2 regions of the Proteus sp. Marseille-Q3619 genome follow, and region 1 is predicted to be linked to the other one. Evidence: predicted binding sites of a transcription regulator. Region 1 holds the regulator's gene; the other holds the start of a gene.
What was found. The regulator ArgR, encoded in region 1, controls arginine synthesis, uptake and breakdown. The targets are predictions, from matches to a motif close to ANTGAATAAAAATACANT.
Positions count from the first base shown of each region.

Region 2: a site for ArgR is predicted at 5,522-5,539, ahead of argC (N-acetyl-gamma-glutamyl-phosphate reductase). Genes of this name have one in related genera too.

Region 1 covers NZ_CBDIMP010000001.1:2,494,238-2,501,069, reverse strand. The annotation lists gene rplU (50S ribosomal protein L21) at 1-204, opposite strand, end outside; gene ispB (octaprenyl diphosphate synthase) at 468-1,439, shown strand; gene ACWPWK_RS11520 (DNA-binding protein) at 1,489-1,905, opposite strand; gene ACWPWK_RS11515 (DNA-binding protein) at 1,988-2,338, opposite strand; gene ACWPWK_RS11510 (helix-turn-helix domain-containing protein) at 2,525-2,791, shown strand; gene mdh (malate dehydrogenase) at 2,894-3,832, opposite strand; gene argR (transcriptional regulator ArgR) at 4,280-4,750, shown strand; gene mpl (UDP-N-acetylmuramate:L-alanyl-gamma-D-glutamyl-meso-diaminopimelate ligase) at 4,809-6,188, opposite strand; gene fbp (class 1 fructose-bisphosphatase) at 6,353-6,832, shown strand, end outside.
Region 2 covers NZ_CBDIMP010000001.1:2,334,067-2,340,898, reverse strand. The annotation lists gene oxyR (DNA-binding transcriptional regulator OxyR) at 1-666, opposite strand, end outside; gene argH (argininosuccinate lyase) at 927-2,309, opposite strand; gene ACWPWK_RS10635 (argininosuccinate synthase) at 2,403-3,611, opposite strand; gene argB (acetylglutamate kinase) at 3,687-4,460, opposite strand; gene argC (N-acetyl-gamma-glutamyl-phosphate reductase) at 4,481-5,485, opposite strand; gene argE (acetylornithine deacetylase) at 5,586-6,749, shown strand; gene poxB (ubiquinone-dependent pyruvate dehydrogenase) at 6,812-6,832, opposite strand, start outside.

The DNA.
Region 1 (6,832 bases):
GCGACCGTGAGCAACCACTTCCGCTTTAACTTTAACGCCCGCAAGGATTGGAGCGCCAATTTGAATGTCATCGCCATTAGCGACCATCATTACAGTATCAAACTCGATTGTTTCGCCAGTAGCTACTTCCAGCTTCTCTAAACGAATAGTTTGACCTTCGCTGACTCGGTGTTGTTTACCACCACTTTGGAAAACCGCGTACATATAAACTCCGCTTTCCGCACACTCCCAATATGTATAATTTGAGTGCACAATTAAAATATTCACATAGGGCGCGAATTCTACGCAAATTTAGTGCCGATGACAAGTACAGATCGCAAACTAGCGTTAAAAAAAAGAGTTTTTTACACGATATTTATTTCAGCCATTTTTAAAGTACAATCTAAATTATAAGAGAGTAAAATCTATGGCATGATCATTTTTTATTAATAATAACGCGCTCATTGGCGAGCCAAAGTCGAAAAAACATGAATTTAGAATCTATTATAAAACTAACATCCGCTGATATGACTGCGGTAAATGAGGCAATCCTTTACCAGCTTAATTCAGATGTTTCTTTGATAAACCAACTTGGTTACTACATCATTAGTGGTGGTGGTAAAAGGATCCGACCAATGATCGCAGTGCTCACTGGACGAGCATTGGACTATCAAGGTGACAAACATATCTCGGTCGCAGCACTTATCGAATTTATTCATACTGCAACGTTGTTACATGATGATGTTGTTGATGAATCTGATATGCGCAGAGGAAAACAAACGGCAAATGCTGTCTTTGGAAATGCTGCCAGTGTACTTGTTGGCGACTTTATTTATACACGATCCTTTCAGATGATGACGGATCTTGATTCGATGCGTGTATTAAAATTAATGTCTAGCGCCACCAATGTGATCGCTGAAGGTGAAGTTTTACAATTAATGAATTGTAACGATCCCGACATTTCTGAAGATGACTATATGCAAGTTATCTACAGCAAAACAGCTCGTCTCTTTGAAGCTGCTTCTCATGCATCAGCGATCCTTTCAGGTGCGACGCCTGAGCAAGAAAAAGCATTCCAAGATTATGGTCGTTATCTTGGGACTGCTTTCCAGCTCATTGACGATTTACTTGATTATGATGCAGATAACAACCAGTTAGGTAAAAACACTGGTGATGATCTTGATGAAGGTAAACCAACGTTGCCATTACTTCATGCTATGCATAACGGCAATGAAGAAGAATCCCAATTAATTCGCCAAGCCATTGAACAAGGTAATGGCCGCCATTTATTGGATACTGTTTTAAATACTATGAAACAGTGTGGCTCTTTGGAATATACCCGCCAAAAAGCAGAAGAAGAAGCAGACAAAGCGATTGAAGCTTTATCAATTATACCTGACTCACCGTATAAAGATGCGCTTATTGGGCTTGCTCACGTCGCTGTACAACGTCAATCATAACTTTGATATATAATCCCTATTAGTTATGTAAAGAAGCCCGCTAGAGCAACTACGTCGACTCTGGTGGGCTTTTTAATTTATTGAGAACTTCTTCGTTTTCTCGTTCAATAGCATCTTGATTATCTGCATCAATATAACTAATGAGCTTTGCTAATCCTTCACGGAGCACAAATTTTACAATTTTCTCTCGTTCTGATTTAGTCAGTTGATAATAGGCTTCAACCCAAATCAAAAAGGCATCCTGACGTTTCGATAAATACTCAGCCGGAGGTTCATGTGCAGCGAGCACACTGATCACCTCATCAGGCAGACTTTTTACAGAATACTCAACAGCTTTTCCCTGCACGCCACGTTTACGACGGTTTTCCCATCCTTCACGACGCGCCATCAAGTTAACTCCCTGCGGTGAGTTAGGTAACCCCGCAAGCCCCACTAATTCTTTCGCTGTATACCATTCTTTTTTCATGATCTCATCTCACATTCAACTAAGAGGTTAGTCAGATAGATATCTGTTGCGGATAACGCAATAATAGATTCTTTAAAATCGCTTAATCATTGACGACTTTTTCTAAAAAACTTCTAATACCATCCCGCAATATCAGCTCTGTTAAGGTTTTTTGTTCACCATCATTTAGTTGTTGGAATGCTTTCACCCAGATAACGAGTGGCTCCTCTTTTTTATTTAATTTGTAATGTGCTAATGGCTCATAAAGTTCTAGAGCAATTAAAGTTTCTTCTGGTAAACAAGAATAATGATATTCAACACCATTACCTTGCTTATTTTTTACATTCTGTTTTTGCCAAGATTCGCGTCTTGCTTTTGAATTTATACCTTGTGGTGATTTAGGTAATCCACCTATACCCGTCAATTCCTTTGCCGTATACCACTCTTTTTTCATTATGTTTCTCTAAAATTGTTATCAACTTCAAAAAAGAAATTATTAAGAAAAAAATCAGAAATCTTTTTAGAAAAATAATGTTATTTTATTTTCTAAATAATCAGTTTAAATGCTTTAGGACATTTCTAATAAACTGTTATTTATACCACTAACACAGCAATTAATTTTATAGAAAAAGGATTAAAAATGATTTCAAGGAAATCTGATTGGCATCCTGCCGATATTATTGCCGCACTTAGAAAACGAGGAACAACACTTGCTGCCATCTCTCGCCAAGCAGGGTTAAGCTCTTCAACACTCGCTAATGCGCTATCACGCCCTTGGCCTAAAGGAGAAAAAATCATTGCTGATTATCTTGGTGTCTCCCCCTCTGAAATTTGGCCTAGTCGTTATTTTCATCCTGAAACAGGAGAATTACTTGAGCGAAAGATTCGTACCAAAACTAATAATTAACTAATAATTACAGACATTATAATTAATAAAAAAAACCGCTGATATAGTATCAGCGGTTTTTATTTAAATTTGCATTATTTTTATAGCAAAAAAAGTATTTCTTTATTTATTAATAAATTCTTCACCAAGAATTATATCTTTTTTCAATACATCTAACATGCCATTAAGAGATTGCTTTTCAAAATCACTTAATTTACCAATAGATAAATATTCCTCTACACCGTTTTTACCTAAAAGAATAGGTTGTGCAAAGAAACGGGCATATTCTCCGTCACCTTCTGTATAGGTACATTCAATAACATTTTTCTCGCCATTTAGAGCGCGAATTAATGAAAGACCAAAACGAGCCGCTGCTTGGCCCATTGATAATGTAGCTGATCCGCCACCGGCTTTTGCTTCTACTACCTCAGTACCTGCATTTTGAATGCGTTTAGTCAGTGCAGCAATTTCATCATCAGTAAATGAAACGCCATCAACTTGGGATAATAGAGGAAGGATAGTCACACCAGAGTGTCCGCCGATTACAGGAACATTGGTTTTTTGTGGATCTTTACCTTTTAGTTCAGCGACAAAGGTATTGGCGCGAATAATGTCGAGTGTAGTAATTCCGAAGAGACGTTTTTTATCATAAACGCCTGCTTTTTTGAGTACTTCAGCGGCAATAGCAACCGTTGTATTCACTGGATTAGTAATGATACCGATAAGTGCTTTAGGGCAGTTTTGTGCAACCTTTTCAATTAAGTTACGCACAATACCCGCGTTAACATTGAAAAGATCTGAACGATCCATGCCTGGCTTACGGGCAACACCCGCAGAAATCAGAACAACATCAGTGCCTTTTAGTGCAGGGGAAGGATCTTCACCCGCAAAACCTTTTACAGTAACTTGAGTCGGGATATGGCTTAAGTCAGCTGCGACACCCGGCGTGACGGGAGCGATATCATATAAAGAGAGTTCACTACCAGCAGGAAGCTGGTTTTTAAGAAGAAGTGCCAGTGCCTGACCAATACCACCTGCTGCACCGAGAACTGCTACTTTCATTCTGATACTCCTTAGTTTACAAGATAGTGGAACGCCTTAGAGATATTCACTATTACGCAATTCACCTTGTAAAAAACAATTATTTAACAGCAATATTGCATAATAAGGCATTTACAGTGAAAAATAATACTTTGGTTATTCTAAACAAATTGCTTATCTGTTAATGAGATAGTGGACACTCTTTTGATAAATAATTTCAATAAACATGACAAAGTGTTAAGTACACCATCATCCTTATGATAATCATTTAAGCTTATCATTTATTTAACAAATGTTTTACTTTCCTTAAATTATCACATTCACACGCCGTAAATAAATTTTTTTTGCAGTACATTCTACTTTACAATTTTGAGGAGGCTATCACGCGCCTTTCTTCGTCTTTTGTTGCATAAAAATTCACTTCTCTGCATAATGCACAGGTTATTGATAACTCACTAAAGGTGAACTATGCGCGTTCCTTCTAAGCAAGAAGACTTGGTTAAAGCGTTTAAAGCCCTGCTGAAAGAAGAAAAATTCAGTTCACAAGGCGAGATTGTGGCTGCATTACAAGAGGCTGGATTTGATAATATTAATCAGTCCAAAATCTCTCGTATGCTAACAAAATTTGGTGCAGTAAGAACCCGTAACGCCAAAATGGAAATGGTTTATTGTCTTCCTACTGAGCTTGGCGTACCAACAGCAAGCAGCCCACTAAAAAATCTGGTACTCGATATCGATCATAACCATTCTGTTGTGGTGATAAGAACAAGTCCGGGTGCGGCACAACTTATTGCACGTTTATTAGATTCATTAGGCAAAGCAGAAGGGATCCTTGGCAGTATTGCGGGTGATGACACCATTTTTTCAACACCAGCACCAGGATTTTCCACAGAAGAATTACGAGACGCTATTCTGAATCTTTTTGATCAGGAATTATAATTAGCCTTTCTACAGCTTCAAAAAATAAGCCACTGAATTTTCAGTGGCTTATTTATTTTTAATACTGGCTATCAAGATCTTTAGGCTGTGCTAATTTTGCGAGCAGTTTTTCGTGAATACCACCAAAACCGCCATTACTCATAATCAAAATATGATCGCCCGCTTGAGCTTCTTTCGCAATCATATCGACTAATGTATCAAGATCCGTACTCCAACGAGCAGGTTGTACACAATGCTCTGCAATGTCACTCACTAACCACTGAATATTAGGTGGCTGGAATAAAAAGACTTCATCAGCACGACCTAATGCAGGTGCGATATCATCCTTGCTAATTCCCATTTTCATGGTATTTGAACGAGGCTCTAACACCGCAATAATACGAGCAGTTCCACCGACTTTACTGCGTAACGCTTCAAGCGTTGCCAGAATCGCTGTGGGATGATGTGCAAAGTCATCATAAACACTTATTTGGTTAACCTCACCACGTAGCTCTAAGCGACGACGCGCATTAATAAACTTATCTAACGCTTCACAAGCATCAGCAGGTAAAACACCAACATGATGCGCTGCAACAATCGCCATTAAGCCATTTTGCATGTTATGTTCACCAGAAAGTCCCCAACACACTTCACCAACTCGCTCACCTTTGTGAAATACCTCAAAATGACTACTGTCATTACTGAGTTTTTTAGCTTGCCAATCTCCTGTTTCACCTGTGAATTCTTGTTCACTCCAGCATCCCATACCAATGGTCTGTTTTAGATTCATATCGCTATCAGGCATGATGATTTTTCCTGTGCCTGGGACGATACGAACTAAATGATGGAATTGTTTTTGAATTGCCGCCAAATCATCAAAAATATCGGCATGATCGAATTCAAGATTATTTAAAATCAGTGTGCGTGGAGAATAATGAACAAATTTAGAGCGTTTATCAAAGAAAGCACTATCATATTCATCAGCTTCAATCACAAAGAAAGGGCTTTCGCCTAACTGTGCAGATACTTGGAAATTACCCGGTACACCACCAATTAAAAAACCAGGTTTATAACCACAGTCTTCTAAAACCCAAGCCAGCATACCTGCTGTTGTGGTTTTACCGTGGGTTCCAGCAACGGCTAACACCCAACGTTCAGGTAAAATATAATCATGTAACCACTGAGGGCCTGAGGTATAAGGTAAACCTTTTTCAAGTACAGCTTCAACACAAGGATTTCCTCGTGTCATCGCATTACCAATAATCACCATGTCAGGGGCAGGTTCTAATTGTTTTGGGTCATATCCCTCAATCAGTTCGATTCCCTGATTTTCTAATAAAGTACTCATGGGTGGATAGACATTAGCATCTGAGCCTGTGACTTTATGTCCCTTCGCTCTAGCTAAAATGGCAAGACTTCCCATAAAGGTGCCACAAATACCAAGAATATGAATGTGCATGAATTTCTGTCCAATAGCATGAAGTTGGTCACTATTCTAACGATCAAAAAGCAGATAAGGAACGGATTAACCTTTGAATCGTGCGATTCTTTGGCTAAACTTGCCACCACCAAGGAGATTTTCCTCCTTTTTTACTTTACCCACTCACATTCAGGACCTGCGTCATGAAAACATTAGGCGAATTTATCGTCGAGAAACAACAAGATTTTCCCCATGCAACTGGCGAACTTACTGCATTACTTTCGGCGATTAAGCTTGGGGCTAAAATTATCCACCGTGATATTAACAAAGCAGGGTTAGTCGATATTCTTGGTACTAACGGTGTTTCTAATGTTCAAGGTGAAGCCCAGATGAAACTGGATCTTTACGCGAATGAGAAACTAAAAGCTGCATTAAAAGCGCGTGGTGAAGTTGCGGGTATCGGATCAGAAGAAGAAGATGATATTGTTATCTTTGAAGGTGATCGTGCTGAAAATGCTAAGTATGTTGTACTAATGGATCCTTTAGACGGTTCGTCGAATATTGATGTAAACGTTTCCGTCGGAACAATTTTCTCTATTTACCACCGTATTACGCCTATTGGCCAATCTGTCACTTTAGATGACTTCTTACAACCAGGTCATCGCCAAGTAGCCGCGGGCTAT
Region 2 (6,832 bases), 160 kb from region 1:
CGTTGCTCTAAAATGAGTATCTTCTTTTGCACCAGCTTGGAAGCAGAACCCTAACGCTTGATCGCGTAAACAGTGCCCATCTTCTAACATCAATAAACGCTGACCCGCTAAGTCGCCCATCGGCACAGATCCACGTTCATTCCATGGGTGCCCTTCATAAATTGCTAACTTCATTGGCTCTTCAAATAGAGGAACTTCAATAAACGGTGCACTCTCTTTTACCATTGCTAAAATAGCACAATCGAGTTTTCCGCTATCTAATTGAGCTAATAAGCTATGAGTTTGTGCTTCATGAAGATACATCTCTAACTTAGGGTAGTTTTTATGTAATTCGGGAATGATATGGGGCAATAAATAAGGACCAACAGTAGGGATCAGCCCAATATGTAAAGGTCCCGCCATACTTTCGCCTTGCAATGAAGCCATTTCTTGTAGCACTTTGACTTCACGTAAAACGGTTTTCGCTTGATCCACCAGCAACAAACCTTGTTGCGTAAACAGAACTTTACGGCTAGTTCTTTCAAGCAACATTACACCGAGTTCATCTTCAAGTTTACGAATTTGACCACTTAATGTTGGCTGACTCACATGGCAAGAATCTGCCGCACGACGAAAATGTTTATGCTCAGCTAGAGCCACCAGATATTCCAAGTCACGGATATTCATTGCAGATCCCACATTTATTGCTGATAGTTAATGTCTATAGATAATATAGTAACTGATAAATTTTTCTATCAGTCGAATGTTATTCTGTCTCTCTTTTTCGATATTTTCTAAATAAACGACTTAAACAAAACGTATTCCTTCATCCTCTAAAGCATTCAAGATGAGTATAGATATTATCGGCAATTTAAAATAAAAGAACAGAGTGAAATCCACCCTGTTCTTTTTGAATAACAGTAAGTTGTCTTAGATAAACGCTTTGCTTATTTATCCATATTTAAGACTTCTTTGGCTTTTACTATCGCATAAGCGACCTGTTTTTGAGAAACGCCTCCTTTTGCAAGACGTTTATCTAAACAAGATTGAAGCGATAAAATATCGTACACATCAATCATAATTTTACTATTAAACATCTGTAATTCAGAAAGAGGGAGTTCTTCAATTGCTTTACCTTGCTCAATGGCGCAAACCACCACTTCACCTACAATATGGTGAGCTTCACGAAATGGCACACCTTTCGCAACAAGATAATCGGCCAATTCAGTGGCATTAGCATAACCTTGCTTCGCGGCTTCTTCACAACGAGGGCGACGGATTTGGATCCCATCAAGAACAAGCGTTGCCATGTGCAAACAATCAGACCATGTATCGATAGCGTCAAACAGCCCTTCTTTATCTTCTTGCATATCTTTATTGTAAGCGAGAGGCAGACCTTTTAAGGTCATCATCATGCCAGTTAATGCACCTTGCACTCGTCCACATTTTCCACGGATAAGCTCAAGTGCATCTGGGTTTTTCTTTTGTGGCATTAATGATGAGCCAGAAGTTACCTTGTCTGATAATTCAATAAAACCCGCTTCACCACTATTAAAGAAAATAAGATCTTCTGCAAAACGCGATAAATGCACCATACCAATGGCCGCAGAAGATAATAGCTCTAAGACATGATCACGATCGGAGACACTGTCTAAACTATTGTTGGTTGCACTCGCAAAACCCAGCCATCCAGCTAATTGTTCACGATCGATATCATAAGCCGTACCTGCCAGCGCGCCACATCCTAATGGGCTGACATCTAAACGCTTCAACGCATCAGCTAAACGGCTTTCATCTCTGGCTAGCATTTCATTGTATGCTAAACACCAATGTGCAAAAGTCACAGGCTGAGCACGCTGTAAATGGGTGTAACCTGGCATCACCGCATTTTGATTTTGTTCTGCGGTGATAACTAAGGCTTTTTGTAGCTCAACAATGGCTTGGCGTAGATGAATAACTTCTTCTTTACACCATAATTTTAAGTCTGTTGCGACCTGATCATTACGGCTACGACCTGTGTGTAATTTTTTACCTAAATCACCCACTTTGGCAATAAGCTTACTTTCAACCCAGCTATGAATATCTTCTGCATCACTCTGCAAAATAGACTGCGGGTTTGCTGTTACTTCTTCTGATAATTCATTTAAAGCTTGCTCAAGTTGAGCTTGTTCATCTTGCGACAATACGCCAACTGTGACTAACGCTTTAGACCAAGCTACTGAGCCAAAGATATCCTGTTGTGCCAGTCGAAAATCAAACCGCAGTGAATCATTGAATTGTTTAAACCGTTGATCAGCTTCCTGACTAAAACGTCCACCCCAGAGTGCCATAATCGCTTCCTGTATTTATTCTGTGTAATAAAAGAGTGAGAGTGATGCCTTATATACTTATATAGATATATAGCATCACTCTATTGTTTAACCTTATTTCTTACTCAATGCACGGATACGTGATGGTAAAGAATATAAACGGATAAACCCTTCAGCATGGCTGTGATCGTAAACTTCATCTTCACCAAAGGTTGCAAACTCTTCAGAATACAGACTGTTATCTGATTTCTTCTGAATAGCATTAACATGACCTTTATACAGCTCTAATACCACTTCACCATTCACATCTTTTGCCAATGACTCTGCCGCCGCTTGCAGTGAAGCGCGAATTGGCGTGAACCAACGACCGTCATAAGCCACATAAGACATCTCTAAGCCTAGCTGTTGACGCCATTTAAAAGCATCTCTATCGAGTACAAGTTGCTCAACACCACGCAGAGCCGCCATCATGATAGTGCCCCCCGGAGTTTCATAGCAGCCACGAGATTTCATTCCCACTAAACGGTTTTCAACAATATCAATACGACCGATACCATGTTTAACGCCTAATGCATTTAAGGTATCTAAACATTCAAAAGGTGATTGTGTTTTACCGTTTACAGCAATGACCTCCCCCGCTTTTACGGTGACAGTAACGAGTTCTGGTGTTTCTGGTGCTTTCTTCGGATCAACCGTCCATGCCCAACAATCTTCGTTTGAGGCATTCCACGGGCTTTCTAATACACCACCTTCTGTTGAGATATGCCATGCGTTTTCGTCACGGCTATAAATTTTCTCAAGCGTTGCTGTGGTTGGGATATTACGAACTTTCAGATAATCCAGTAGCGCTTCACGAGAACGTAAATCCCACTCTCTCCAAGGCGCGACCACTTTAAGTTGTGGAGCAAGTGCCGCATAAGTACTTTCGAAACGAACCTGATCGTTACCTTTACCTGTTGCACCATGAGCAACTGCATCGGCACCGAGTTTTAAGGCTAGTTCAACTTGCGCTTTAGCGATAACAGGACGTGCCATTGAAGTACCTAATAAGTAGCTACCTTCATATAACGCGCCTGTTTTTAATACTGGGTAAACATAGTCTTTGATAAACTCTTCGCGTAAATCGACGATATGACACTCAGAAGCACCTGATGCTAAGGCCTTTTGTTCCACACCCACTAAATCATCACGGCTTTGACCCACATCCGCGACAAAAGCGATAACTTCACAGTTATCATAATGTTCTTTTAGCCAAGGAATGATTGCCGAAGTATCCAATCCGCCAGAGTACGCCAGTACGATTTTTTTTATACCTTTAGTCATAGTGATAACCTTCAATTCCTAATTTGTTTAAATTCTGCCAACTATCAAATAGCGATAAGGTTTCTAGAAAGATTTTTAAGCTAAAATACGGGTTCCGACTGCAACACCATTAAACAGAGCCGTTAGTTTTTCAGCATGGCGCCAACTTGCAATTTCAACTGGTCGTCCTAACGTTTTAGCCGCTTCCAATGCCGCGTTTACTTTCACTATCATGCCGTCAGTGATAATGCCTTGATCGATTAATGTCTGTGCTTTTTCTGCTGACATCTCAGCTATCTTCTGGCCTTTACCATCTAAAATGCCACTGACGTCTGAAAGCAACACTAAATCAGCACCTAACGTTTCAGCGATAGCGGTTGCCGCTTGATCAGCATTCACATTCATCAGTTCACCTTTTTCAGTCATACCGATAGAACTGATAATAGGTAGATAGCTGGCACCCAATAATAAATTGAGTAAATCAGGAGAGCCGGGATTTGCATTTCCTACATGACCTAGCTCTTCATTGATTTGAGTGACTTTAGCTAATTGTCCATCACCCAAAGAAAGCCCCACACCATTAAGCCCAAACTTAGTTGCCCACGATAGCAAGGTTTTATTGGCACTTCCGGCAAGTGCTCCTGTGATGATGTCTATCTGATCAGCCGGTGTGACACGAAGCCCCTGCTTTTTCACCACAGGCAATTGCAATTTACCCATCAATTCATCCACCAAACAGCCACCACCATGTACGATGACTAAGGGGCGAGAATGTGTTGAACGATACTGTTGTAATGCAGTGAAAAACCGCGTTAACGCTTCTTCACTATCAAGGAGCACACCACCCAGTTTGATAATTAATGGTTCCATGAAACTTCCCTACTCATTATTTAAATAAGTGATTCGGTTTCAGCGAAACCAAACCGAATGTTCATACATTGCACCGCTTGTGCAGCAGCCCCTTTCAACAAGTTATCTTCAACACCGACCACAATCAGATGTTCACCTTGTTGAGCAAATCCGATATCACAGAATGCAGTTCCTACAACGGCTTTTAATGCAGGTAACCCTTTTTCATAAACACGCACTAATGGTTTATCTTGATAAGCATCTTCAAAGACTTCTCTTACATCCTCTTGTGTCACACCCACTTTTAACTTACAGGTGATAGTGGCTAAGATCCCTCTGGCAAAATTACCCAGATGAGGTGTAAAAATGACATCAATACCCAGATGTGTTGCAATTTCAGGTTGATGGCGATGCGTAAACACGCCATAAGGTTGCAAGCTCACTTCGCAAAAGCTACTGGTTAAAGAGGCTTTTCTACCAGCACCACTCACACCGCTGGTGGCATTAATCACTGGCCACTGTGCTGTATCTAAAAGTCCCGCTTCCACAAGCGGTTTTAGAGACAACTGAGACACTGTTGGATAACAACCCGGCACTGCAATTAATTGAGCCTGACTAATAATGTCGGCATTCCATTCAGCTAACCCATAAACTGCCTGTGATAACCAATCAGTATTCTTATGCTCGAATCCATAGTATTGTTGATAAAAATGCTTGTTTTGTACTCGATAGGCGCCAGATAAGTCGAACACCACGCAACCTTGCTCTAGAAAAATAGGGGCAATGTCATGGCTGACTTCATGTGCTGTTGCTAAAAAAACGATATCAATATTTTCAACAGCTTTAGCCACATCAACCATCGGCTCTAGTGGGAGATCTACTAAACCACGATATTGTGGATGAAGTTCGGAAAAGCACTTTCCTGCATCTGCGCTTTGAGCTGATACCATCAGTCTGCTCAAATTCACATGAGGATGCTGCTGAAGATAGGCGGCTAATTCAGCGCCAGTGTAACCACTTGCTCCTACAATCAGAGTATTTAACATGTCATTCTTACCTTGTACTATGAACACAAACCGATTAATGTATTTTTATTCAAAAAAAGTGCATGAATATTGATACTATTATGAAGAAAGGCTGTCAACAGTGAATATTAAATTACCTACATTTATTGAGATTTATCGTCAATTAATTGCAACTCCCTCTATCAGTGCAACAGACGCTAAAAACGATCAAAGCAACGAAGCATTGATTAACCTGCTTGCTAATTGGTTGAAAACATTAGGTTTTTCAATTGAAATTCAACCTGTACCCGAAACGCGAGGCAAATTTAACCTTCTCGCAACATTAGGGGCGGGGAAAGGCGGATTATTACTCTGTGGTCATACTGACACTGTGCCGTTTGATGAAGGCCGTTGGACGCAAGATCCTTTTACGCTGACAGAAAAAGAAAATAAGTTATACGGTTTAGGTACAGCGGATATGAAAGGCTTTTTTGCCTTTATTCTTGACGCATTACGTGACGTGGATACTAAAACACTAACGCATCCACTTTATATACTTGCTACCGCTGATGAAGAAACCTCTATGGCAGGGGCGCGTTATTTTGCCGCTAATACAGCAATCCGCCCTGATTTTGCCATTATTGGCGAACCTACATCGTTAAAGCCTATTCGTGCTCATAAAGGGCATTTATCAAATGCAATACGCATTACTGGGCAATCAGGGCATTCTAGTGATCCAGAAAAAGGAGTGAACGCGATAGAACTGATGCATGAGTCTATTACTCACCTTAGTACACTGCGCGATACGTTAAAAACTCGCTATAACAACCCTGCGTTTGTTATCCCTTATCCAACAATGAACTTTGGTTATATTAATGGCGGTGATGCAGCAAATAGAATTTGTGCTTGCTGTGAATTACATATGGATATTCGCCCATTACCGGGATTAACACTGCAAGACTTGGATGATTTACTTCACGAAACATTAGCGCCAGTCAAAGCACGTTGGCCGGGTCGTTTAAGTGTTGAGGCATTACACGATCCTATTCCGGGTTATGAGTGCCCAACCGATCATAAAATGGTTGCCGTGATCGAAAAACTATTGGGTGAGAAAGCGCAAACTGTGAATTACTGTACCGAAGCGCCGTTTATTCAAGATCTCTGCCCTACCTTGGTTTTAGGCCCAGGTTCTATTGAGCAAGCACATCAACCTGATGAATTTATTGATATGGCATTTATTGAGCCGACTCGTGAATTAATGGGGCAATTAATTGAAAACTTCTGTTTAACAGAGAAAGCCCAATAATAATAAAATAACCCTATCGATTTATTTTGATAGGGTTATTTATCTTCAATCTGACTTAATAACTAGCGTAACCAATTAGTCTT